DNA from 3 places in the Nocardiopsis nanhaiensis genome. Region 2 is predicted to be linked to each of the others. Evidence: riboswitches for the same ligand, from Rfam matches in the RefSeq annotation. Region 2 holds a riboswitch; each other region holds the start of a gene.
What was found. Region 2 has a riboswitch for cobalamin ahead of ACYVD1_RS33895 (ribonucleoside-diphosphate reductase subunit alpha). Riboswitches for the same ligand answer to the same signal wherever they lie in the genome.
Positions count from the first base shown of each region.

Region 1 (7,603 bases), on a different contig from region 2:
CCACGGCGACAACCACGGCACCCAGGTCCAGATCGGCTCGGTGGCCGGCTCGGTGAGTATCCACCAGAGTGAGTCTCGAACGGTCCGGCTCCTTCCGCAGCGCGAGACCAGCGTCTTCCAGAACCGGGGCGAGGAGCTGGCCCTGCTCGACACCTTTCTCGAACGCGCGGAGGAGGGAACGGGGAGCTGGCTGTGGAGCATGGTCGGAGAGGCGGCGGTCGGCAAGACCACCCTCGCCCTCACGTGGATCATTCTCAACCGGAGCAGCTTCGGCCACGCCCAGATCGCCATGGCCTGCGGCGGCGACCCGGGTGAGGGGCGGGGCAGAGGCGTCGAGCAGATGTGCGACGAATACTTCCACGCGGCCGGTATCGATACCGACGCCCCGGGTTTCGACACCCTGGAGGGCAAGCTCAGCCTCTTCCGGCAGCACACCGAGGGCAGGCCCGTGGTCGTGTTGTTGGACGACGTCCGCTCGGCCGCGCAGGTCGAACCGTTCCTGTCCGACCTGCCCGGGACGCTGGTGATCACCACCAGCCGCGAACCGGTCCGAGGGCTGGGCATGCGGCGCCCGGCCGCGGTGCGGGTCGGGCCGCTGGAGGACGGGGCGGTCGCGGCGCTGTTCCACGACATCCTCGGTCCCGAGCGCTTCGCGGACGAGCCGGAGGCCTTCGAACAACTGGTACGCCGGTGCGCGGGGATCCCCCTGCTCGCCGGTCACTCCGCCGCCCTCCTGTGCGATGAGCCGGGCCGGTCCGCCGGGGAGCTGGTCGCACGTATGGAGGAGTGCGGCCGACTCGCCTACCTCGAGGAGGCCTCCGCGGTCTCCACCCGGCCCATCGCGGTCTTCGACGCGTTCTACCGGGAACTCGACGAGAACGCCGCCCTGCTGTACCGCGCACTGGGCCTGCACCCCACCCGTGACTTCGACCGATGGCTGGTCCGGTCCGTCTTCGGCCAGGACCCGGTCCGCGGTGACGAGGCGCTGGACCGCCTCCTGAGGCGCAGCCTGGTCAAGACCGACTGGGCAGGCCGGTACGTCATGGAGGACCTCACCTACGAGCACGCGACATGGGTCGCCACCACGAAGGGTTCACCGGAGGAACGCCGAAGCGCCCAGCAGGCATTCGCCGACTACTACCTGTACGGCTCCGTGGCGGCCGACACCGTCCGCACCCAGCGCTGGAAGCTCGGCCCCCTGTACGGCAAGGAAGCACCCTGTTCGGTGCCGGACTTCGCCGCCGCCGCGGAACAGGTCCGGCAGGACGACAGGCTTCCCGGCCGCCTCGAGCCCTGGTTGGCCCGGCGCCGTGAGATCCGTGAACGCAGCGCCGAGTTCGTGCCCGGCCGGATGGAACGCGACCCGATCCCCGACGAGTGGTTCGAGGCCAACCTGGACGCGATCATCGCCTGTGTGGAGCGCTCCGGCCGGGTGTGGGACGGGTGCCCGCCCGATCCCGGCTACGCCTGGCAGGTGGCCGAGGCAACCAACGGCTACTTCACCGCGCACGGCAGGACCGACGAGCGCGTGACCCTGCTCGCCTTGGCTGTCCGAGACGCCGAGGCCTGCGGGAACGCCGACGCCGTGGCCCGGATCCGGGGGCAGTGGGGCGAGGCGATGCTCGGGCGGGGCCGACTGGCCGAGGCCAGGCAGCAGCTCGAACTCTCCCTGGAGGCCGCTGAGACCGAGCGGGCCGACCCGAGAGGCAGGGGCGCGGCCCTGGAGTGGTTCGGCATCCTGGAACGCCGTGAGGGTCACCGGGAGGCCGCAGAACGTCGGCTCGAGGCGTCGTTCCCCTGCCTCGACCACACGCGCGCCCGGCCGTCGGCCCTCCACCACATGCACATGGGGGACGCCGCACTGCTGGGCGGGGATCAAGAGGCGGCCCTCGAACGCTACGCGGCCGCGCTCCGGCTGTTCCGCGAGCACGCTGAGGCGGAAGGGCCCGACCACGCCAACGAGGGCAAGCTGCTGGTGAACCAGGCCCGCATCCTCGCCGAGGAGCACCCCGGCCAGGCCGTCGCGCTGCTGGGGGAGGCCCTGGGCCGCTTCGTCGCGGCCAACCGTGCCTACCAGGTCGGCAAGGTCCTGGAGACCCTGGGCGACCTCGGAGACAGCCCAGGGGAGCGGTGGACCACGGCGGCCGAGGTGTACGAGCTCGTCGGCGCGGCCGGAGCCGCCAAGCGCCTTCGGGAGAAGCTCACCGGGCAGGAGCGGGCATAGCGTCGGGGCCGGGCATGTGGCTCCGGCCCCGGTATTGCTGGAATGGGGTCAGGCGAATAGTTCGTCGGTGGTCTTCACTTTGACGGCCTTGGTGAGCCAGGCATCGAGCTGGTCCGAGTCAGCGCATTCGTCGATACGCTTGCGTGCCTCCTCGTCAACCGTGATGGGGAGTGCCTCCAGGATACGGAGGAGCGCCTCGCGCTTGCCCTGCGCGAAACCTTCCTCACGGCCTTCCTCACGGCCCTGCCCCACGTACTTGCGGGCGAAGTCGCTCTGCCACTCGTAGGTACCGGTTGCCATGAGGTCCTCCCACATCTTGCGGGCCGACGCATTGAGCTTCGACTCGATGTAGTCATTATAAAGAAGTTGGGTGTGTTCGGGCAGCTTGTCCAGGGCGGCTTCGGCGGCCTTGAGCACAGGCAGGTGTGAGCCGTAAGCCGCTGCGGACAGCACGGCAAGCTCCGGAAGGGCCCTCGCCCGTTCGATGTCGTCGATGTAGGGGGTGTTACTCGGTCCTAGGACCGCTGGCCTGAGAACGGCACCTCCGTTCTCCATCTCGATGGGAGTGCGTGCCCACTGCTCGGTGTCGCTGTCCGGACAGACCACCATCAATCGAACGGGGCAACGTAGTTGCTCCCTGACAGTGGCGAGGTAAAGAGGCCAGGTGTAGGGCTTGTCATGGTCCTTGTCCTGTTGGACCTCCGAGATGATGGCCAGTAGCTTTCCGCCGTCGTCGTCGTAGAGAACGACCACGTTGTCTGACTTGAACGGCTTGGGCTTGAGCTTGGTGTGGTCACCGCAGCCGAGCTCCGCACGGGCGAAGTCGGGCACAGGGAAGCCAAGCGTGTCGCTGAGCATGAAGGGCACCAGGGACGGCCTGTTCTGGAGCAGCCGTACCTGAAGTTCGTGGTCGAATCCGGGCATGGCATGAAGCTACTGAGCGTGGTCGCGTGATGTCGGTGGAATCCGGAAATCAGTGGGTGTAGACCTCGAAGGGGACGGTGAGTGTGCGCTCCAGGGAGATCCGGATCCTCAGCGGGCTGCGGGCCGCGAGCGCCGCCGGGGTGGGAGGGTGGTCAGCCGTGATGAGGCGTTCGGCGAGGATGCACACGGCCAGGTGGTCGTCGTCGAGGGAGCTTTCGAAGCGGAGCCGGAAGAGCGCTCCTTCACGGGTACGCAGGCGGGCGCCCTCGGGGGAGTGCACGACGGTGAGCCTCGCGCCGGGCCTGTGGGCGAACACGGTGTCGGACCACAGTTCCTCGTCGGCGGGGAGGTTCCCCTCCGCGACGGTGAAGGCGTCGGCGGCCCCGGCGAGGCGGTGGTCGAGTTCGGCGTCGGACACGACCAGGATCCCCGGGCCGTCGGGGTTCGCGGCGGCGGGAACCCTGTGGACGGCGAGGGAGTCCTCCACCGGGGTGACGGCGACCCACAGGGAGGCGGTCCCGAGGCTCCGGACCCTCGGCGGCGGCACGGCGAGGAGCGCGGGGGCGCGCGCGGGCGGATCGACTCCCATGATCCGGTAGGCCTCGGCGCGGATGAGGTCGAGCGACTGCTCGGGCGCGGAGCTGATCCAGGATCGGGCGGTCTCGTGCGTGTGGTCGCGGAGCTTCTCCGCCTGGTGGAACTGGGGCGGGAACGGTGCGTGGGGGTCGAGGGGCTGGGCTGCTTCGTAGAGGCGGCCGAGCGCGGAGTCGGGGTCGACGGAGTCGCGGCCGCCGGGGGAGAGCAGGACCGGGCGACCGAGGGCGGCGGCGTAGACGCTGACGGAGCCGTGGTCGGAGAGGACGAGGTCGGCGGCGGTGACGGCGGCGCGCCAGCCCTCGTCGGGCGGGATCAGGAGGAGGCCGGAGCGGAGGGTTTCGTCGAACCACGCCTCGATCTGGCGCTCACTGTGCGAGGACCAGACATTGGGGTGCAGGACGAGCGCGAGGCGGTATTCATCGTACGGGAGTCGGGAGAGGAGCCGTGGTACGAGCGAGGGGTGGGACCCGAAAAGGGAATCGGTCTTCCAGGTGGAATTGACGGTGATGAGTTTCTGTCCGGGGCGCAGGCCGAGATCGTCGCGGTAGTTGAGCCGCCTCGGCGCGCTGGCGAGTAGCCGGTCGTAGCAGGGGTCGCCAGCGAGAAAGGCGAGGGGGAGCGCGTCGGGGCAGCCTTCGCGGAGCCGGTCGAACTGTTCGGTGTGTGAGAGCGCGATGGCGGAGGGAACCAGGCGCCCTTCGTGCTTGAGGGTCCCGTCGGAGAGTCCGAAGACTTCCTGCTTCCTGCTTCCTGCTTCCTGCTTCCTGCTTCCTGCTTCCTGCTTCCTGCTTCCTGCTTCCTGCTTCCTGCTTCCACCTCTTATTATATCCGTTGCCGTGGGGAATTCTCAGGATCGGGGAATTTATCTCGTGCAGATTATCGCCGAGGCTGGCGGTGACGACGAGGTCGAATTCCATTTCCCGTGCCTGGTCCCAGGGGAGGTGGCGGACACCGTTCTCCCGGATGTACTCCTGGACGCCGTTGGCGAAGACGGCACCGCTGGTCTGGGCGCAGTAGAGCTGGACGCGGGGGTCGTGGAGCGCCGGGAGGATGTCGGCGATGCGGGTGGCGGCGGTGACGCTGTGGATCACCAGGAGTACACGCAGTGTGGTGTCGACGGTTCGCCACTCGGGGGTCAGGGCGAGGACATGGTCGGTTGCGCGGGGCGGCTCCTTGGCGGTCACAAGTCGCAGAGCCTACTGGGGGTGTCGCCCCTCCGGCAAAGGGTCGGGTATGTCCGTTCGCTGCGGTGTCGCAGCTGGCGCTGTCCTCCGCAGTGTCCTTGGCCTTCGGCTCCGCGGTCGCGCGTGATCCAAGGCGTCCCGGGCCTAGATTTAGTAGGACGTCCAACTATATGGTGAGGTGGCCGCGGAGCGGGGAAGCTGGTGCGAATCCAGCACGGTCCCGCCACTGTGACCGGGGACAACACCGGGAGTCAGGCCACCGCTCGCGGCCAGGGAATTCGTGTGATCCACGAGGATGGAGTGAACACGCATGGTCAGCGAGCTGACGCATTTCGTGCATGGCAAGAACGTCCCGGGCCGGTCCGGTCGCTTCGGCGACGTCTACGACCCCAACACCGGCCGGGTGCAGGCGCGCGTCCCCCTGGCGGACCGGGCGGAGACCGAACAGGTCATCGCCGACGCCGAGGCAGCGCAGATCGACTGGGGCTCCTGGAGCCCCCAGCGCAGGGCCCGGGTCCTGCTGCGCTTCCTGCAGCTGGTCGAGCCGGAGCGGGAGTCCATCGCTCGGGCGCTGTCCGCCGAGCACGGCAAGACCGTCGCCGACGCGCACGGCGATCTCCAGCGGGGGCTGGAGGTGGTCGAGTTCGCCGCCGGTATCCCGCACCTGGCCAAGGGCGAGTTCTCCGACAACGCGGGCGCCGGGATCGACGTGCACTCCCTGCGCCAGCCCCTCGGTGTGGTCGCGGGCATCACCCCGTTCAACTTCCCGGCGATGATTCCGCTCTGGAAGGCCGCGCCCGCGCTGGCCTGCGGGAACGCCTTCATCCTCAAGCCCTCCGAACGCGACCCCTCGGTGCCGCTCCGGCTGGCCGAACTGTTCCTGGAGGCCGGACTGCCCCCGGGCGTGCTCAACGTCGTCAACGGCGGTAAGGAGACCGTGGACACCCTGCTCACCGACCCCCGCGTGGCCGCGGTGGGCTTCGTGGGCTCCACTCCGATCGCCGAGCACGTCTACTCCACCGCCACCGCGCACGGCAAGCGCGCCCAGTGCTTCGGCGGGGCCAAGAACCACATGGTCGTCATGCCCGACGCGGACCTCGACCAGGTCGCCGACGCCCTCATCGGCGCCGGATACGGTTCGGCTGGAGAACGCTGCATGGCCATCTCCGTCGCGGTTCCCGTGGGTGAGAAGACCGCGGACGCCTTAGTCGCCAAGCTCACCGAGCGCATCTCCGGCCTGACGGTCGGCACCTCCGACGACCCCGGCGCCGACTTCGGCCCGCTCGTGTCCAAGGGAGCCCTGGAGAAGGTCGACTCCTATGTGGGGCTGGGCGTCGAGGAGGGCGCCGAACTGGTGGTCGACGGCCGCGGCCACAAGGTCGCGGGCCACGAGGACGGTTTCTTCACCGGAGCCTCCCTCTTCGACCGCGTCACCCCGGACATGCGGATCTACCGTGAGGAGATCTTCGGCCCGGTGCTGTGCGTGGTGCGCGCCGCCGACTACGCGGAGGCCCTGCGCCTGCCCAGCGAGCACGAGTACGGCAACGGGGTCTCCATCTTCACCCGGGACGGCGACACCGCGCGCGACTTCTCACAGCGGGTCGAGACCGGCATGGTCGGCGTGAACGTGCCCATCCCGGTGCCCGTCGCCTACCACACCTTCGGCGGCTGGAAGCGCTCCGGATTCGGCGACCTCAACCAGCACGGGCCCGACTCCATCCGCTTCTACACCCGCACCAAGACCGTCACTTCGCGCTGGCCCTCCGGGGTCAAGGAGGGCGCGGAGTTCACTATCCCGGTTGTCCGGTGACCCCCGCGACCACGGACGAACAGCGCGCGCTGGCCGAGACCGCGCGCGGGTTCGCCGACGAACACCTCGCGCCCTTCGCCGTCGAGTGGGACCAGAACAAGCACTTCCCGGTCGACGTGCTCCGCAAGGCCGCCGGACTCGGCATGGGCGGCCTCTACGTCTCCGAGGGCTCCGGCGGCACGGGACTGACCCGGCACGACGGCGCCGTGGCCTTCGAGGCCCTGGCCACCGGCTGCCCGTCCGTCGCCGGCTACCTGTCCATCCACAACATGGTCGCCTGGATGGTGGACCGCTACGGCGACGACGCCCAGAAGGCCCGCTGGCTGCCCGGCCTGTGCTCCATGGAGACACTGGGCAGCTACTGCCTCACCGAACCGGGGGCCGGGTCCGACGCCGCCGCGCTCAGCACCCGCGCGGTCCGCGACGCCGACGACTACGTCCTGACCGGGTCCAAGCAGTTCATCTCCGGGGCGGGCGCCTCCGAGGTGTACGTGGTGATGGCCCGCACCGGCGGCGACGGCGCCGCGGGGATCTCCGCGTTCGTCGTCCACCGCGACGACCCCGGGGTCTCCTTCGGCGCAGACGAGGCCAAGATGGGCTGGAACGCCCAGCCCACACGCCAGGTCCTCATGGACGGGGTGCGCCTGACCGCCAACCGGCGCCTGGGCACGGAGGGCGACGGCTTCCGCATCGCGATGAACGGGCTCAACGGCGGCCGCCTCGGTATCGCCGCCTGCTCACTCGGCGGGGCCCTCGCTGCATTGGAGGCCACGACCTCCTACCTTTGCAGCAGGGAGGCCTTCGGCGCCCCGCTGATCAACGCCCAGGCGCTCCAGTTCCGGCTCGCGGAGATGGCCACCGAAC
Region 1 covers NZ_BAAGZJ010000033.1:7,735-15,337, forward strand. The annotation lists gene ACYVD1_RS17130 (hypothetical protein) at 1-2,224, shown strand, start outside; gene ACYVD1_RS17135 (hypothetical protein) at 2,273-3,148, opposite strand; gene ACYVD1_RS17140 (hypothetical protein) at 3,198-3,737, opposite strand; gene ACYVD1_RS17145 (hypothetical protein) at 3,813-4,322, shown strand; adenosylcobalamin (AdoCbl) riboswitch at 5,095-5,241, shown strand; gene ACYVD1_RS17150 (CoA-acylating methylmalonate-semialdehyde dehydrogenase) at 5,240-6,739, shown strand; gene ACYVD1_RS17155 (acyl-CoA dehydrogenase family protein) at 6,736-7,603, shown strand, end outside.
Region 1: it holds a riboswitch for cobalamin, as region 2 does, so the genes downstream of both, ACYVD1_RS17150 (CoA-acylating methylmalonate-semialdehyde dehydrogenase) here and ACYVD1_RS33895 (ribonucleoside-diphosphate reductase subunit alpha) in region 2, are expected to answer to the same signal.

Region 2 (7,603 bases):
GTGACGGACGGGGTCGGTGATGTCCTCGGGGACGATGGTGTTCTCGGCGGGTCCGAGGACGGATCCGACAACGATGTTCCCGAAGAACCCGACGGCGACGGGTCCGGCGGGGAGGGGGCCGACTCGGAGGCGGCGCCCGGAACCGACGGCCCCGACACGCCCGGAGTACCCTCCCCCGGCCCGACCGACGAGGGGTACACCGGGGATCCCGAGGAGGAGGGGGAAGGTGACGAGGAATCCGAGGAGAAGCCGGGGCCCTGCGCGGACGCACGCGAACGGGTCGGTGACCAGATCGACAACGACAACTGGGTGATGGCGCCCCTCGACCGCGATTGGGACCCCACGACGACCTCCTCCAGCTCCGCCACCTGGGAACTCCCCGCCGGTGGTTCGGTGCGCTGGGCCGGCCTGTACTTCTCCGCGGCGGGCAGTCCGGAGGCGCCGACCGCTCGGATCAAGGGTCCGGGCATGGCCGCCTACACGACGGTCGCCGCCGCCGACACCGGGGTGGTCGACCTGCCCGGCTATCGGGCCTACCAGGCGTTCGCCGACGTCACCGAGCTGGTGCGCGAAGGGGGCAGCGGCGAGTGGTGGGTCGGTGACATCCCGGCCACGGAGGGCCGGGGGGTCCACGCCGGCTGGAGCATGGTGGTGGTGCTGGAGGATCCGGCGGTGGACGGGTACCAGCAGGCGATGGTCCTGGACCAGAGCACCGCCGTCTTCCAGGACCCGGAGGGTGCACGGTTCCCTGTGTCCGGCCTGTTGCCGGAATCGGTGCCGACCCGGTTCGACGCCGTGGTCTGGGAGGGCGACGCCGATCTCGGCGGAGACCGGGTGACGGTGGACGGGACACCGGTCGCGCCGACGGAGGGGTACGGCAGCATCGACAACGCCTTCGTGAGTTCCGCGCGCGGAGTGGTCGGTGATCCGATGACCTTCGGGACCGACGTGGTCCGATTCGACGCAGTACTTGGACGTGAATCGGAAATCCGAATCCCGTCCGGGCAGGACGCCCTGTTGGTCGGGGCCGTCGCGCTGACGGCCCCGATGCGCACCTGATGTTGACGATCGCGCGGGGTTTCCGTGACCCCGAGATGACCGGAACACCGCGAGCCACCCAGGAAACGCGCTTTGCGTAGTCGAGCCGTAACTAGGGGTATTTAATTGTCGCGCACAAAACGAGACAGACTTGGCTAGGCTGTGCCCCGGCCATGGAAATGGCCCCAGAGATCGAAGGGAAGGGGGCGGTGACACGTGGACCGCTGCGCGTTGTTCGTCGACGCGGGATACCTTCTCGCCGACGGCGCGATGGCCGTGCACGGAACCCGTAACCGGGACTCCGTCGCCTGGGATTACTCCGGTCTCGTCCAGTTCCTCAACGAGGTCGCGCGAGACCGGACGGGGCTGCCGCTCCTGCGCTGCTACTGGTACGAGGCGGTCGCCGACGACCGGCGGGCGCAGGAGCAGGACGGCATCGCGGACATCCCCGGGATCAAGTTCCGGGCCGCCCGCATACGGCCCGGCCGCAGGGAGGGAGTGGAGAGCTACGTCCAGCGCGACCTCGCCACCCTCGCCCGCACCGGTGTCCTGTGCGACGCGGTCCTGGTCAGCGGCGATGAGGACATGGCGTCCGTGGTCGCGGACGTTCAGGACATGGGTGTGCGCGTGACCGTCGTGCACATCTCCGTGGAAGGCAACTGGACGATCTCCCGCGCACTGCGCAGGGAGTGCGACGACCTCATCGAGATCGGCGCCGGGCACCTCCGCCCCCACGTCAACCTCCTCTCCAACGGTGGTTCCACCCAGGAGAACGCCGCCAAGACCACCACGCCCTTCGCGAACGGCCGTGCCCGGCCCGCGCAGGAGCCGCCGAGCCAGCCCGCAGCCGCGAACACCGGTCGCGTCGAGCCGGTCAACACCTCCACCGGCGGGCTCGAGGCGATGTTCACGGGCACCGGAGGCCAGTCGGTACCCCAGGGCAGCGCTATGGAGCAGCTGCGTGCGATGCGCCGCTCAATAGCGGAACAGCGGGGTGTCGACCACCTGGCCGGGCCGGGGGCGGAGAACACGCCGCCGGGCGCGATCGACGCCAACGGCTTCCCCTCGGGCGGACAGGTTCCGCCCGGGGTGAACGGCACCGGGGCCTACCCCGGTGCCACCGGAGGGCATCCGGCCCAGAACGGCCACTCCCCTCAGGGCGGTCCGCCGCCTCAGGGAGGCCATCCGCCCCAGGGCGGTCATCCGGGCCAGGCAGGCCATCCACCCCAGGCCGGGCACCCGGTGCAGGGCGGCCAAGGCGGTTACGGGCCACCCGGTACCGGAGGGCACCAGCCCATGCGCGGCGCGGAGCCGGGGGTCTACGGGCTCCCTGGCAGACCGGCGCCCGGCCAAGGGCCACCGATGACCGGACCCCAGCAAGCCTTCAACGGAACGGGGCCGCAGGCGGCGTTCGGCAGCGGGACCGGGCCGCAGAACTCCTTCGCCGACCACCAGCAGGTGCCGCCGAGGAGGGATGCTCCGCCTCCCCAGCAGGACCCGAGGTTCGGACCCGGACCAGGCGAGGAACCCGGTTTCGGAGGTGGGGCAGACGCAAACCCTACCTATGGGACCAGTACGGAAACTGACACCGCGTACAGCGGTGCCGCCTCGCCCCCGCACGGGGGAGGGCGACCTACTGGTCCCGAGTACGACCGCCGGTTCGGTGCCGGTCCCTACCAGGAATCCAGCCCTAGTCCTGGATATGCCCAGCAGACCGGCCCCGCCACGCATACCGTTGATGATGCGGTGCACGTCGCGCGCAAGGAAGGGAACGACTTCGCGGAATCGATCGCACGTGAGGCGCCCGTCCTGTGGGTGGAGGCGGTCCTCGCCCGCAGGCCGCGGATGCCTTCGGATCTGGAGGCACGCCTGCTCCAGGGGTCCTCACTCCCGATCGACCACCTGTTGCGCGACGAGGTCCGTGACGGGTTGCGCCAGGGGTTCTGGCAGGCGTTGGAGCGTGCCAGGCCCTGATCGGTGCGTGGGATTGCGAATAGGGGATGGGGGCGATGCGGTTGACCCGCGTGACGACGGCGGAACTCGACCGACTGGAGTTCCACGCTGTCCGATCCGGTGAACACGGTCGGATCGCCGCCCAGCTACTGGATCTGGCGAACCGGGTGGACGCCGGGAGCGAGGTCACCCGTGCGGAGCTGTTCGTGCGTTCGGGCGAACAGTGGGAGATCGCACAGGAGTTCGAGCGAGCCTGTGCCGCCTACCAGCGCGCCATCGACGACGGCGGCCCCACCGTGGTCGACGCGCACGCCCTGAGCGCGGGAGCCTTGCTCCAGCTGGACGAGCGCGACCAGGCCCACGAGCACCTCAAGCGGCTGGAGGCCGGGGAGCCCGTCGAGCTCCCCACCCACATCCACGTCGCGGAGGTGCTCTACGCGCACGACGACCTCGAGGGTGCCGAACGCTGGGCGACCGCCGGTGCGCGCCGTTTCACGGGCGGGTCCCAGCCCGCCTACGCGCGCGACCTCTTCGTGGAGCTCCTGAGGATCCGGTTCCGGATCAGGACCGACATGGGACTGGTCGAGGACGACCTGGACCTCCTGCTCGACGAGGAGTGAGCTTTCCGACGCGTTCGCGGAGATCCGGAGCCCTGGGGCGCGACGGAATCTTCCGCGCCCGGCCGCGTGGTGTGTGTCTCTGCCGCTCTCAGGCGGCCGAGTGCGCGCCGGGTCCCAGGCGCGCTGCGCCCTGTCCCATCCGGACCCTCTCCGAGCAGCTCCAGGCCTTCTTGTGGTGCCTCTCTCGGGCCACCGCGGACGTGTCCGCCCCGCCGACGTTCTAGGCTGTGTCCGACCCCCTCCGGAAGCGTTTGAACGCGGCCCATCGTGCACCGGATTCGGGTACCTGCGCGGTGCACATACCACGCTCCGCGCGTATGTTCGGCACTCATCGAAGAATCCGAGAAATCTACGACACGCCATCATCTTGCGGTGTTCCAAGGTGACAAGCCCTAGATGTAGTATCTGTCCCGCTGGTGGTTCACCGGGGTTCCTGACCCTGGTGAGGCAAGAGGGAACCCGGTGGGAATCCGGGGCTGCCCCGCAGCGGTAAGCGGGAACGAAGGCCGTCACACGCACTGGGAACCCCCTACGAGGTCCTGGGAAGCGACGGTGAGTAGGTCGCCCGTGAGCCCGAAGACCTGCCACCGGCGCGCACCCCCACGTGCGTGACGACGGAGCTTCGAGGGCGAGCTGCCGCGACCCGCCTGCGGACCGCGCGTATCCAGTACGCCGGTTCTCCGGTGAGCCCGCACGCTTGTCACTCGTGACCCCGTTCTCCGCCGGGACTCTTCTTTACTGAGGTTGGAGCCGCTGTATGACCCTTGACGTCGAGGCCGTGCCCGCATCCGGTCGGCGCGAGCCGAACAACGGCGGTGGCGCCCGCCCCGCCATCGACCGGATCGAGCACGTCGTTACCGAGGCCTGTGCGCGGCTCACCGGTGTTTCGGCGAACAAGGTCCTCACCGAGGCGCGCCGCGGCTTCTACCCCGGGATCCCCGACCACGAGGTCGAGCTGGCCCTGGTCATGGCCGCCCGCAGCTTCGTGGAGGTCGACCCGAACTACTCCTACGTGGCCGCCCGCCTGCTGCTGGACAAGCTCCGCACCGAGGCCCTGACCTTCGTCAGCGGTGTCCCCGAGAACGCTGGCCAGACCGAGATGTCCGACCGCTACGCGACCTACCTGGCCGCCTACGTGGGCCGTGGTATCGACCTCGGGCAGCTGGACCCGGCGCTGGCCAAGTTCGACCTGGAGCGCCTGGGCAAGGCCCTGCACGCCGAGCGCGACGAGCAGTTCACCTTCCTCGGCATCCAGACCCTGTACGACCGCTACTTCCTGCACAGCGACGAGGTCCGCTACGAGCTGCCGCAGGCGTTCTTCATGCGCGTCGCCATGGGCCTGGCGCTCAACGAGGACGACCGCGAGGCCCGCGCGATCGAGTTCTACGAGCTGCTGAGCTCGTTCGACTTCATGGCCTCCACACCCACCCTGTTCAACTCGGGAACGGTGCGCGCGCAGCTCTCGTCCTGCTTCCTCACGACGGTCGGCGACGACCTCCAGGACATCTTCCACGGCATCAGCAACAACGCGATGCTCTCGAAGTACTCGGGCGGCCTCGGCAACGACTGGACCCCGGTTCGCGGCCTGGGTGCGCACATCAAGGGCACCAACGGCAAGAGCCAGGGCGTCGTCCCGTTCCTGAAGATCGCCAACGACACCGCCGTGGCGGTTAACCAGGGTGGGCGTCGCAAGGGCGCGGTCTGCGCCTACCTGGAGACCTGGCACATCGACATCGAGGAGTTCCTCGACCTCCGGAAGAACACGGGAGACGAGCGCCGCCGCACCCACGACATGAACACCGCGAACTGGGTTCCGGACCTGTTCATGAAGCGTGTGGAGGAGCAGGGCACCTGGACCCTGTTCTCGCCGGACGAGGTCCCCGACCTGCACGACAAGTACGGCAAGGACTTCGCCGAGGCCTACGAGAAGTACGAGGCCGAAGCCGAGTCCGGCCGGATCAAGGTCTCCAAGAAGATGCCTGCGGTGGACCTGTGGCGCCGTATGCTCACCATGCTGTTCGAGACCGGCCACCCGTGGATCACCTTCAAGGACCCGGCGAACCTGCGCTCGCCGCAGCAGCACTCCGGTGTGGTGCACTCCTCCAACCTGTGCACCGAGATCACGCTGAACACCGACAAGGACGAGGTCGCGGTCTGCAACCTCGGCTCGGTCAACCTGCCCCAGCACGTGGGCCGGGACGGCATCGACGCCGAGCGCCTGCGCCGGACCGTCCGCACCGCCGTGCGCATGCTGGACAACGTCATCGACGTGAACTTCTACACGATCCCCGAGTCTCACCGCGCCAACATGCGCCACCGCCCGGTCGGCCTGGGCCTCATGGGCTTCCAGGACGCGCTGTTCAAGATCCGCACCCCGTTCGGTTCCGAGGGCGCGGTGACCTTCGCGGACGAAAGCATGGAGCTGATCAGCTACTACGCCATCGAGGCGTCCATGGAGCTGGCCGGCGAGCGCGGCGCGTACGAGAGCTTCGACGGTTCCCTGTGGAGCAAGGGCGTCCTGCCGATCGACTCCCTGAACCTGCTCGCCGACGCCCGCGGCGGTGATGACCTCGTCATGGACCGCGGCGAGACCCTGGACTGGGACTCCCTGCGCGAGCGCGTCAAGTCCGACGGGATGCGCAACTCCAACGTCATGGCGATCGCGCCGACGGCGACCATCGCCAACATCACCGGCGTCAGCCAGTCGATCGAGCCGGTCTACCGGAACCTGTTCGTCAAGTCGAACATGTCCGGCGACTTCACCGTGGTCAACGACTACCTGGTCCGCGACCTCAAGGAGCGCGGTCTCTGGGACGACGACATGGTCTCCGAGCTGAAGATGCACGACGGCAGCCTGGGCGACATCGACCGGGTCCCGGACGACCTCAAGGCCCTGTACGCGACCGCGTTCGAGGTCGACCCGACCTGGCTGGTGGACGCGGGTTCGCGCCGACAGAAGTGGATCGACCAGGCGCAGTCCCTGAACCTGTACATGGGCGCGCCCAGCGGTCGCAAGCTGGACGCCCTGTACCGCCACGCCTGGCGCTCCGGTCTGAAGACCACCTACTACCTGCGTTCGCAGAGCGCCACGCACGTCGAGAAGAGCACGTTGAAGGGCACGGACGGCCGTCTCAACGCGGTCTCGGCGACCCCGGCCGCGGCGCCCGCCCCGGCCGCCAGCCCGTCCCCCAGCCCGAGTCCGGCCCCGGCGGCCGCGCCCGCCGAGCCCGAGGACGAGTTCGAGATCGTCGACGGCCAGGCGTGCGGCATCGAGGACCCCGAGTGCGAGGCCTGCCAGTAACGGCGGACGTGGCGGGGGGGGGCGGCCGCCGCCCCCACCCGGCGATCCTTCACTTCCAGCAGACGACACCGGTCCGACCGGAGAACGGAAAGCACCGAGCATGACCGCGGTTTCCGAGAACAACACCGCATCCACCACAGGCCTTGGTGAGATCCAGCGCGACGCGGAGCGCGTCAACGTCGACGACAAGTCGATGATCAACGCCCGCGCCGATGTCAACCAGCTGCTGCCCCTCAAGTACACCTGGGCGTGGGACAAGTACCTGGCCGGGTGCAACAACCACTGGATGCCCACCGAAGTCGCCATGCAGGCCGACATCGCGCTGTGGAAGTCCAAGGACGGGCTGACCGAGGACGAGCGCCTCATGCTGAAGCGCAACCTCGGCTTCTTCGCCACCGCCGAGTCGCTGGTGGCCAACAACATCGTCCTGGCCGTGTACCGGCAGCTCACCAACCCGGAGTGCCGCCAGTACCTGCTGCGCCAGGCCTTCGAGGAGGCTGTGCACACGCACACCTTCCAGTACATCTGCGAGAGCCTCGGCCTGGACGAGGGCGAGCTCTTCAACATGTACCGCGAGGTCCCCTCGATCACCGCGAAGGACGCCTGGGCGCTCAAGTACACCCAGAACCTGGAGGACCCGGAGTTCAGCACCGGCACGCCCGAGGCCGACCAGGCCTTCCTGCGTGACCTG
Region 2 covers NZ_BAAGZJ010000140.1:932-8,534, forward strand. The annotation lists partial or broken gene ACYVD1_RS33880 (sigma-70 family RNA polymerase sigma factor) at 1-1,059, shown strand, start outside; gene ACYVD1_RS33885 (NYN domain-containing protein) at 1,255-3,012, shown strand; gene ACYVD1_RS33890 (hypothetical protein) at 3,039-3,611, shown strand; cobalamin riboswitch at 4,012-4,214, shown strand; gene ACYVD1_RS33895 (ribonucleoside-diphosphate reductase subunit alpha) at 4,369-6,912, shown strand; gene ACYVD1_RS33900 (ribonucleotide-diphosphate reductase subunit beta) at 7,013-7,603, shown strand, end outside.

Region 3 (7,603 bases), on a different contig from region 2:
GAGAGCACACCGGCGCCCCAACCGAGCACGATCACCGCGACCGCACCGGTGGAGGCGCCGGACGAGACCCCGAGCACGAAGGGGTCGGCCAGCGGGTTTCGCAGCAGGGACTGCATGACCGCACCGCACAGGGCCAGCCCCGCCCCGCACACCGCGGCGATGAGGGTGCGCGGCATGCGCAGGTCCCACACGATGCCGTCCTGGATGGGGGTCAGGGGGCTCTCGCCGATCCCGAGGCGGGCACCGAGCGAGGCCCACACCTCGCCGGGGGTGATGGCCGCGGGGCCGATGGTCACGGTCACCGAGACCGACACCGCCAGCGCCGTCAGCCCGCCCACCAGGAGCAGGGTCAGGCGGGCGCCTCTCACTGGGCGAGCCCGAGATCCCGAAGTCCGTCGGCCACCTGCTCGACACCCTCGACGGTCCGGATCGAGGGGTTCATGGCCTGGCCGCTGAGCAGGACGTAGCGCTCCTCCTGCACGGCGGTCAGGTTGCTGGTGGCGGGGTGGTCCGCCAGGAAGGCGATCTTCTCCTCGGCCGACTCGGCGGTTTGGGAGTCGCGCGTGAGGTCGCCGAGCACTATGGCGTCGGGGTCGCGGTCGGCGACGGTCTCCCAGTTGATCTGGGGCCACTCCTCATCGGTGTCGTCGAAGGCGTTCTCCGCGCCGATCTCCGCCGTGATGGCCCCGGGCGCGCCGCAGCAGCCGGCGAGGAAGGGGGACTCGGAGTTGGCGAACCAGTACATGAGGGAGACGTCGGAGGCGTCGAGTCCTTCGGTCGCGGTGTCCACGCGGCTCTGGAGTTCGCCGACGAGTTCGTCGCCGCGATCCTCGGCGTCGAAGAGGTGGGCGAGGTCTTCGATCTCCTCGTACACGGCGTCGAGGGTGAGCTCCTCGGACCGGGAACCGTCGCCGCCGCCTTCGTTGTCCTTGCCCCAGGCACAGTCGGACGGTGAGACGTAGGCGGGCACGCCGAGGTCTTCGAACTGGTCACGGGTGGCGACACCGCCCTGGCCGACCGTGGAGGCGAACGAGGCGCTGACGAAGTCCGGTTCGGTGTCCAGGACCCGTTCGAAGGAGGGCTGGTTCTCGGCCAGGCGCGGGATCGCATCGGCCGCCTCTTCCAGACCGTCCATGACCGGGTCGGTCCAGGTGGCGCTGCCGACGATGCGGTCCTCCAAGCCGAGGGAGAGGAGGATCTCGGTGCTGCCCTGGTTGAGGGAGACGGCCCGTTCCGGCGGCGCCTCAGCGGTGACCTCGTGGCCGCAGTTGTCGAGAGTCCGCGGGTAGCCGGCCGCATCGGCGTCGGAGGGGCCGGCCTCGGTCCCGTCGGGGGACGTGCAGGCGGCGAGCAGGAGGGAGGAGGTGAGGAAGAAGGCCGTCACCCGGAATGGGTTGCGACGGGACGTGTGGGAGAACGCGTAGCGGGTCGCGAGCTGGGACATGGGTGTGCCTCAGAGGTGTCGGGGCTCGAGCGCGGAGCCTGGTTTCTGATTCCTCGTGCACGTGCAACGGAGGTGCCAGCAGGTCTTCGGACTCGGGTTCAACCGGACGGAGCGCCTTCCCAGGCGGCGCCTCCCCGGCCCTGCGGTCGAGGGGGCCCTTCCCAGTGGCATTCGTGCTCCGCCCGTCCCCCACACCGCTGCGCGTCAGTTCCGGATTCACACCGGATTCCCTGACCACATCTGTGGTATCGACTGGCCGGGGAAGAGTACCAAGCCACCTGAACCCGGGGAGCCCCGACCCATCTGTATAAGATCTGGAACCGGCTCTCCTCGGGCACCTATTTCCCGCCGCCGGTGAAGGCGGTGGAGATCCCCAAGGCCGGGGGTAAAGGGGTGTCCTGGGCGTGCCGACCGTGGCTGACCGGATCGCCCAGACGGTGGTCGGGATGTATCTGGAGGCGAAGGTCGAACCGATCTTCCATCCGGACTCCCATGGCTACCGACCTGGGAGGTCGGCGTTGGACGCGGTCGGGGTGTGCCGTCGGTAGTGCTGGCGGGCCAACTGGGTGCTCGATCTGGACATCCGGGCGTACTTTGACACCGTTCCGTGGGACCTCGTGCTCAAAGCGGTCGCCCACCACATTGCACCGGACCAGAAATGGATCCTGCTCTATGTCGAGCGGTGGCTGCAAGCACCGCTGCGGCAGGAAGACGGGATGCTGGTCGAGCGGGATCGCGGGACCGCGCAGGGGCCGGGTATCTCACCGTTGCTCGCCAACCTGTTCATGCATTACGCGTTCGACGGCTGGCTGGTGCGGGAATTTCCCTCGGTCACCTTCGAACGGTACTGCGATGACGCGGTGGTGCACTGTCGCAGCCAGAAGCAGGCGATCTTTGTCAGGGATGCGATCGCGCGGCGGCTGAGGGGCAGCCTGGAGTTGCATCCGGACAAGACCCGCATCGTCTACTGCAAGGACGCGGACCGGCAAGGCTTGTATGAGCACACCAAGTTCACGTTCTTGGGGTATGAGTTCCGGCCGCGGCTGGCCAGGAACAAGCACGGGAAACACTTCGTGTCGTTTCTGCCGGCTGTGAGCACGGACGCGATGAAGGCCATGGGGCGGGAGATCCGGTCCTGGCACCTGGCCCGCCGCAGTGACAAGTCCCTGGACGACCTTGCGCGCATGTTCAACAGCATCGTGCAGGGGTGGGTCAACTACTACGGGCGCTTCTACAGTCCGAGTTGCTCTACTTCCTCCGCGGGCTCAACCGGCAGCTGGTCTGGTGGGCCTGTCGGAAATACAGACAACGGCTGCGCAACCGGGAACGCCGTGCGATGGGCTGGCTTGCCGAGATCGCTTGTCGGTCTCCGCGCCTGTTCGCGCACTGGCGTCTTGGTGCACGTCCTGACGGTTGGGCGATGGGAGTCGAATGCCTGGAAATCGGGCCTGTCCGGTTCGGGAAGGGGCCTTCGGAAAGGGACCTCAGCCGGAGGCGCCTCGTCGGCGGCCCACTTCACTCGGAGGGCGGGCCGTGGAAACCTACCGTGAGCGATCACTGCAAGGCGCCACGGTCCGACCCTACTGAGGGGATGAGCGCGTAGGTATTGTCCGAGCCTGGTAGGGGAGTGCGACCAGGGCACTGTGGACCACCAGCCAGACCGTCCTGTTCTTCACCGGCCCGGAGGTCGGCGGGAAGCTGGTCGTGACCGCTTGCCTCGACCAGAGCTTCGCCCTGGTCGACCCGGAGTTCCCGGTCGCGTGAGGACAGCCGAGTCGACGCCTTAATCGGCCAGGGCAAACACGCGCGCGAGGACCCCACGGCCGACCGTGGCGACGCGTTGGCCAGAGGTGCTCCCACCCGCACCCCGTCGGCGCGGAGGAGTTCTGCGACCAGGACCGAGGCTTCTCCGCACAGTCACGACCCGGGCGGACCAAAGGAGGCGGCGACCTCCTCCACGAGGGGCCGGTACACCTCACGCAGGTCCGCGGGAAAGTTGGCGAAGAGGAAGTACTCGGCCCGCTCCTCGGTCCGGAGCTTCCGCTGCTCGAGGAGCCACCGCTCGGACTCCGCACGCGCAGGGTTGGTGTGGAGTCCCTCCAAGGACCCGACGTCCCACACCTCGGACCCAGGGGAGAGGTCCTCCAAAACCAGGAACTCCCAGTCCTCGAGGCCGCCCTCAGCGTAGCCCTCCTCCCAGCGCTTCAGCCCTTCCACACCGGGCGTCGGTTCACCGTCGTGGTGGTACACGCTGAGCACCAGCGTCAGGTCCTCCACGTACGGGTCGCGCAGGGTGTATCTGACCACGGCCGCATCATTGCCCTCCAGAGCCTCATCGGTCATGTCCGTGCTCTGCCAGTCCTCCGGCACCCGGGCAGTGAAACTGTCGTTCTCCAGAGTCGTGAACCCGATCTCCTCGACCGGGGGCAGCGGGCCCGCACTGTGCGTGGGTGCCGGGGAAGTCGGCTCCTCTCCGGCCTCGACGGGGGACTCCGGCGGCGTCCACGGCCCCCTCAGGTTCCCCCAGGGGCCGGTGAACACGGCGGCGGCGACCACGGCCACTGCCAGGACCGAGCTGAGGACGGCGGTCACAGGACCTTTCCGGAACGGGCGCCGCCCGACCGGGTCGGAACCCACCGATCTCCCCTCGTCCGACGGTTTCCCGACCAGCTCCAACGCGCGTTCCACGGTCAACCGCTGATCGGGGTCGCGGACCAACAGCCCTTCGATGAGCTCACGCAACGGTCCCTCGCACGGTGGCGCGGGGATCGGGCTGGCCAGGATCGCGCTGAGACTGGTGGCGAGGTTGTCCCTCCGGAAGGGCGACTCCCCGGACACAGCCGCGTACAGGGTCGCGCCCAGACTCCACAGGTCCGAGGGCGGCTCGGCGCTCTTGTGTTCCAGCCGCTCGGGCGCCAAGTACTCGGCGGTGCCCAAGACCGAACCGGTCGTGGTCAGTGACACCGAACCGCTCTCCAGGACACTCGCGATGCCGAAATCGGTCAGGACGGCAGTCGGCTCTCCGCCGGTGAGCATGATGTTGGCCGGTTTGATGTCGCGGTGCACCACCCCGGAACGGTGGGCCGCCGACAGGGCTTCGAGCAGGGTCCGTGCCACGGACAGGGCTTCTTCGGCCGTCAGCGGCCCCGCCTCGTTCAGGCGGGTACGCAGGGACACACCGTCGATCAAGGACATGACGATGAACGGAGTGTCGTCGACCTCCAGGACGTCGTGCACGGTGACCACGGAGGGATGGTTGATCCGGGCGGTGGCTTGCGACTCCCGCGCCACCCACGCCTTGGCCGACTCCCGAGCTTCCCGGGACAGGTGTTCTGGGAGTAGCACCTCCTTGATGGCGACCTCACGGCGCAGGCGGGGGTCGTGGGCACGCCAGACGACTCCCATGCCGCCGCTGCCGAGCTCGCCGCGTATCAGGTATCGGTCGATGGAGGTCCGCTGCATCGTGAACTCTCAGGTGGGGACGGAGGCACCAACAGGGTAGTCCCCCTGGCCCGCCTCACCTGGGCCTCCGGTCGCGTGCCCGCCAGGCGTGGCCGTGTCCGTCGAGCTGCACCCGGTTCGGGGAGCAGATTCTGACCCCGCAGTAGTCCACGTCGTCCCACGCCCGGTCCCAGTCGGCGGGGTCCTCCCGTTCGAAGACCAGACGGTCATAGCCGGAGTAGTCGTCGTTGCGGTGGGTGTGGTCGATGTTGCGCGGGACCTCACGGGCCGGGCTCACCTCCTCGTTGAAGCAGTACTCGACGGTGGTCCGGTGCTCACCGTCGGGATTGTGGAAGACGGCGTTCTCGAACGGCTCCCCGCCTTTCAGCGATCGCCTCACTGCCCACACCGGACTCGCGTGTCTAATACGACAAGAAGCGCCAGGAGGGAAACACCACGTCCCAGCGACCTCGCCCCTTCCCGGCGACGTATCGATGTGCTCTCCGCATGCTCCGAGACGGCACCTCCTACCAACCCCCAGGGCAGCTTGACGAAAACCACTGGGGAACCCTTACGCAACACACCCGGGTACGGCGGCGGTCAGCCGCGGGCGTCCGGGCAGGTGGTGCCGTCCTCGGGCGGGGACGCCGTCACTAGGAAGTCGTCGACGGCCTCGGTCACGCACTCGCTGCCGCTGAAGAACCCGTAGGCACCGTGCCCGGCGCCCTCGTAGGTGAGGAGGGAAGCACGGTCGCCGAGCTGTTCGGCGACGCGGGCGGCCTGGTTGTGGCCGGTGATCGGGTCCGCGACGGTGGAGGTGAGCAGGATCGGTGCCTCCCGGTCCGTCTCCTGCCCGTGTTGGGGTCTGGTGGCTGGGTGGTGCCCGCCCAGGCAGTCGGCGATTCGCTGAACGGCGTTCGGACTGAGCCCCACGTCCGGGCCGTGTTCGTCACCAGTGCGTTCCATGAGGTCGTGCCACCCCTCGTGGTCATCGACGGCGAGGTCGTAGTCGGAGCAGAAGTTGGCCACGGAAAGGCCCCGCGAGTCCTGGATCTCGACCGGCGGCCCGGCGTCCTCCTCGTCCCCGCCGCAGGCAGTGCCCTCGGCCACCTGCCCGGAGCCGAGTGCCGCCAGGTGGTCGGCCAGCCCCGCCCAGTCCGGCTCGTACGCACACTCGTGGACCTGTTCAACGAGCTCGTAGGAGGTGAGGGGGCCCTCCTGCCCCTCCAAGCCGTCGGCATCGGCCCGTTCGAGGAGATCGGCCCAGATCTCGGGCACGCTTTGACCATGGAGTGCACACGAGCCCTCGTCAGCACACCAGTCGACGAACGCGTCGAAAGCTGCCTGCATGGATTCCACGCGCAGTCCCACGAAGTCTTCGGTGTCCGCGTTCCGGTCGACGAGACCGTCCAGAGCCATGGCCCGTACACGGTCCGGGTACTGCTCAGCATAGAGCGCACCGACAGCCGTGCCGTATGAGGTCCCGTAGGCGGTGATGCGCTCTTCCCCCATGGCCGCACGGACGGCGTCGACGTCGTGGGCGACGGAGAGGGTGTCCACGTGGTCGTACAGCGGCCCGGTGTGCTCGCGGCAGTCCTCCCGCAAGGCGCGGTTGTACTCGACCCGTTCGTCGAAGTCCTCCTGGCTGTGCAGGTACGCGTCGGGCTCGGCGTCCAGCAGGTCCTCGGAGCAGACCACGGCCCCGCTGTCGTTGACCCCGCGCGGGTCGAGGCCGACCAGGTCGAACTGTTCCCGTACCCGTTCCCCGAAAAGCTCCGGCATGAAGCGCACATGGAGCGCCCCCGGGTCGCCCGGCCCACCGGCGAGGTACAGGAGCGGGCCGATGCGCTCGTCGGGGTCCTCGGCAGTGTGCCGGGTCAGTGAGAGGTCGACGGTCGCGCCGTCGGGGTCGTCCCAGTCGACGGGCACGGTGAGCGTTCCGCATTCGGCACCCTCGCCGCCACCGCACGGCTCCCACTCGAGGGCCCCGTCCCAGGAGCCGGTGTCGGCGGCGCCCCGGCCTTCTCTGTCAACGCCGGGGTCGTCCGCACACGCCGTTGCTGACAGGAGAAGAGCGAGACCTCCAACGACGGAGGCTTGCACCTTGCGGTGTGTGGTGTGCGTTCGTGGGTCCATGCCACGAGCCTCCACCGATGAGGAGAGCGTTGTCAGTAGCCCTGGGTGCCGAACGAGGTGCACAAAAGTGCAGGTTGACTGCCCTCCCCCGAAGCGAGGAAAATGGGAACATGTATTCTGAGAAGAGTCCTTCCGAAGTCATGGGTCCTCGTCGTCTCCGGGCCCTGGCACACCCTGTCCGACTCGATCTCCTCCAGCTCCTCTCCGAGGAGGGCAGCCTCACCGCGAGCGACGCCGCCGAACGCCTCGGCCTCACCCCGAAGACCTGCTCCTACCACCTGGGACTGCTCGGCCGTTACGGGCTGGCGGAGGAGACCGGGGAGGGTAAGGGACGGGCGCGCCCGTGGCGGATCGTGCCCACCGACCTCGGGTACAGTCCGTCCTCGGACGACGATCCCGAAACAGCACGCACCCAGGACGAGTTCGCCCGCGCTGTGCTCGACCGCGACGGCCGCATCGTGCGCGAGTTCATCGACCGGCGCCACCGCCTGCCCTACGCCTGGCGAGGCCTGTCGAAGATGTCGAGCACCCCGCTGCGCCTCACCGCCGACCAACTGGCCGGACTGCGCGACGAACTCTCCG
Region 3 covers NZ_BAAGZJ010000002.1:14,731-22,333, reverse strand. The annotation lists gene ACYVD1_RS01050 (FecCD family ABC transporter permease) at 1-368, opposite strand, end outside; gene ACYVD1_RS01045 (ABC transporter substrate-binding protein) at 365-1,444, opposite strand; cobalamin riboswitch at 1,505-1,716, opposite strand; gene ACYVD1_RS01040 (hypothetical protein) at 1,849-1,992, shown strand; gene ACYVD1_RS01035 (reverse transcriptase domain-containing protein) at 2,011-2,994, shown strand; gene ACYVD1_RS01030 (protein kinase domain-containing protein) at 3,362-4,906, opposite strand; gene ACYVD1_RS01025 (hypothetical protein) at 4,962-5,285, opposite strand; gene ACYVD1_RS01020 (alpha/beta fold hydrolase) at 5,486-7,021, opposite strand; gene ACYVD1_RS01015 (helix-turn-helix domain-containing protein) at 7,132-7,603, shown strand, end outside.
Region 3: it holds a riboswitch for cobalamin, as region 2 does, so the genes downstream of both, ACYVD1_RS01045 (ABC transporter substrate-binding protein) here and ACYVD1_RS33895 (ribonucleoside-diphosphate reductase subunit alpha) in region 2, are expected to answer to the same signal.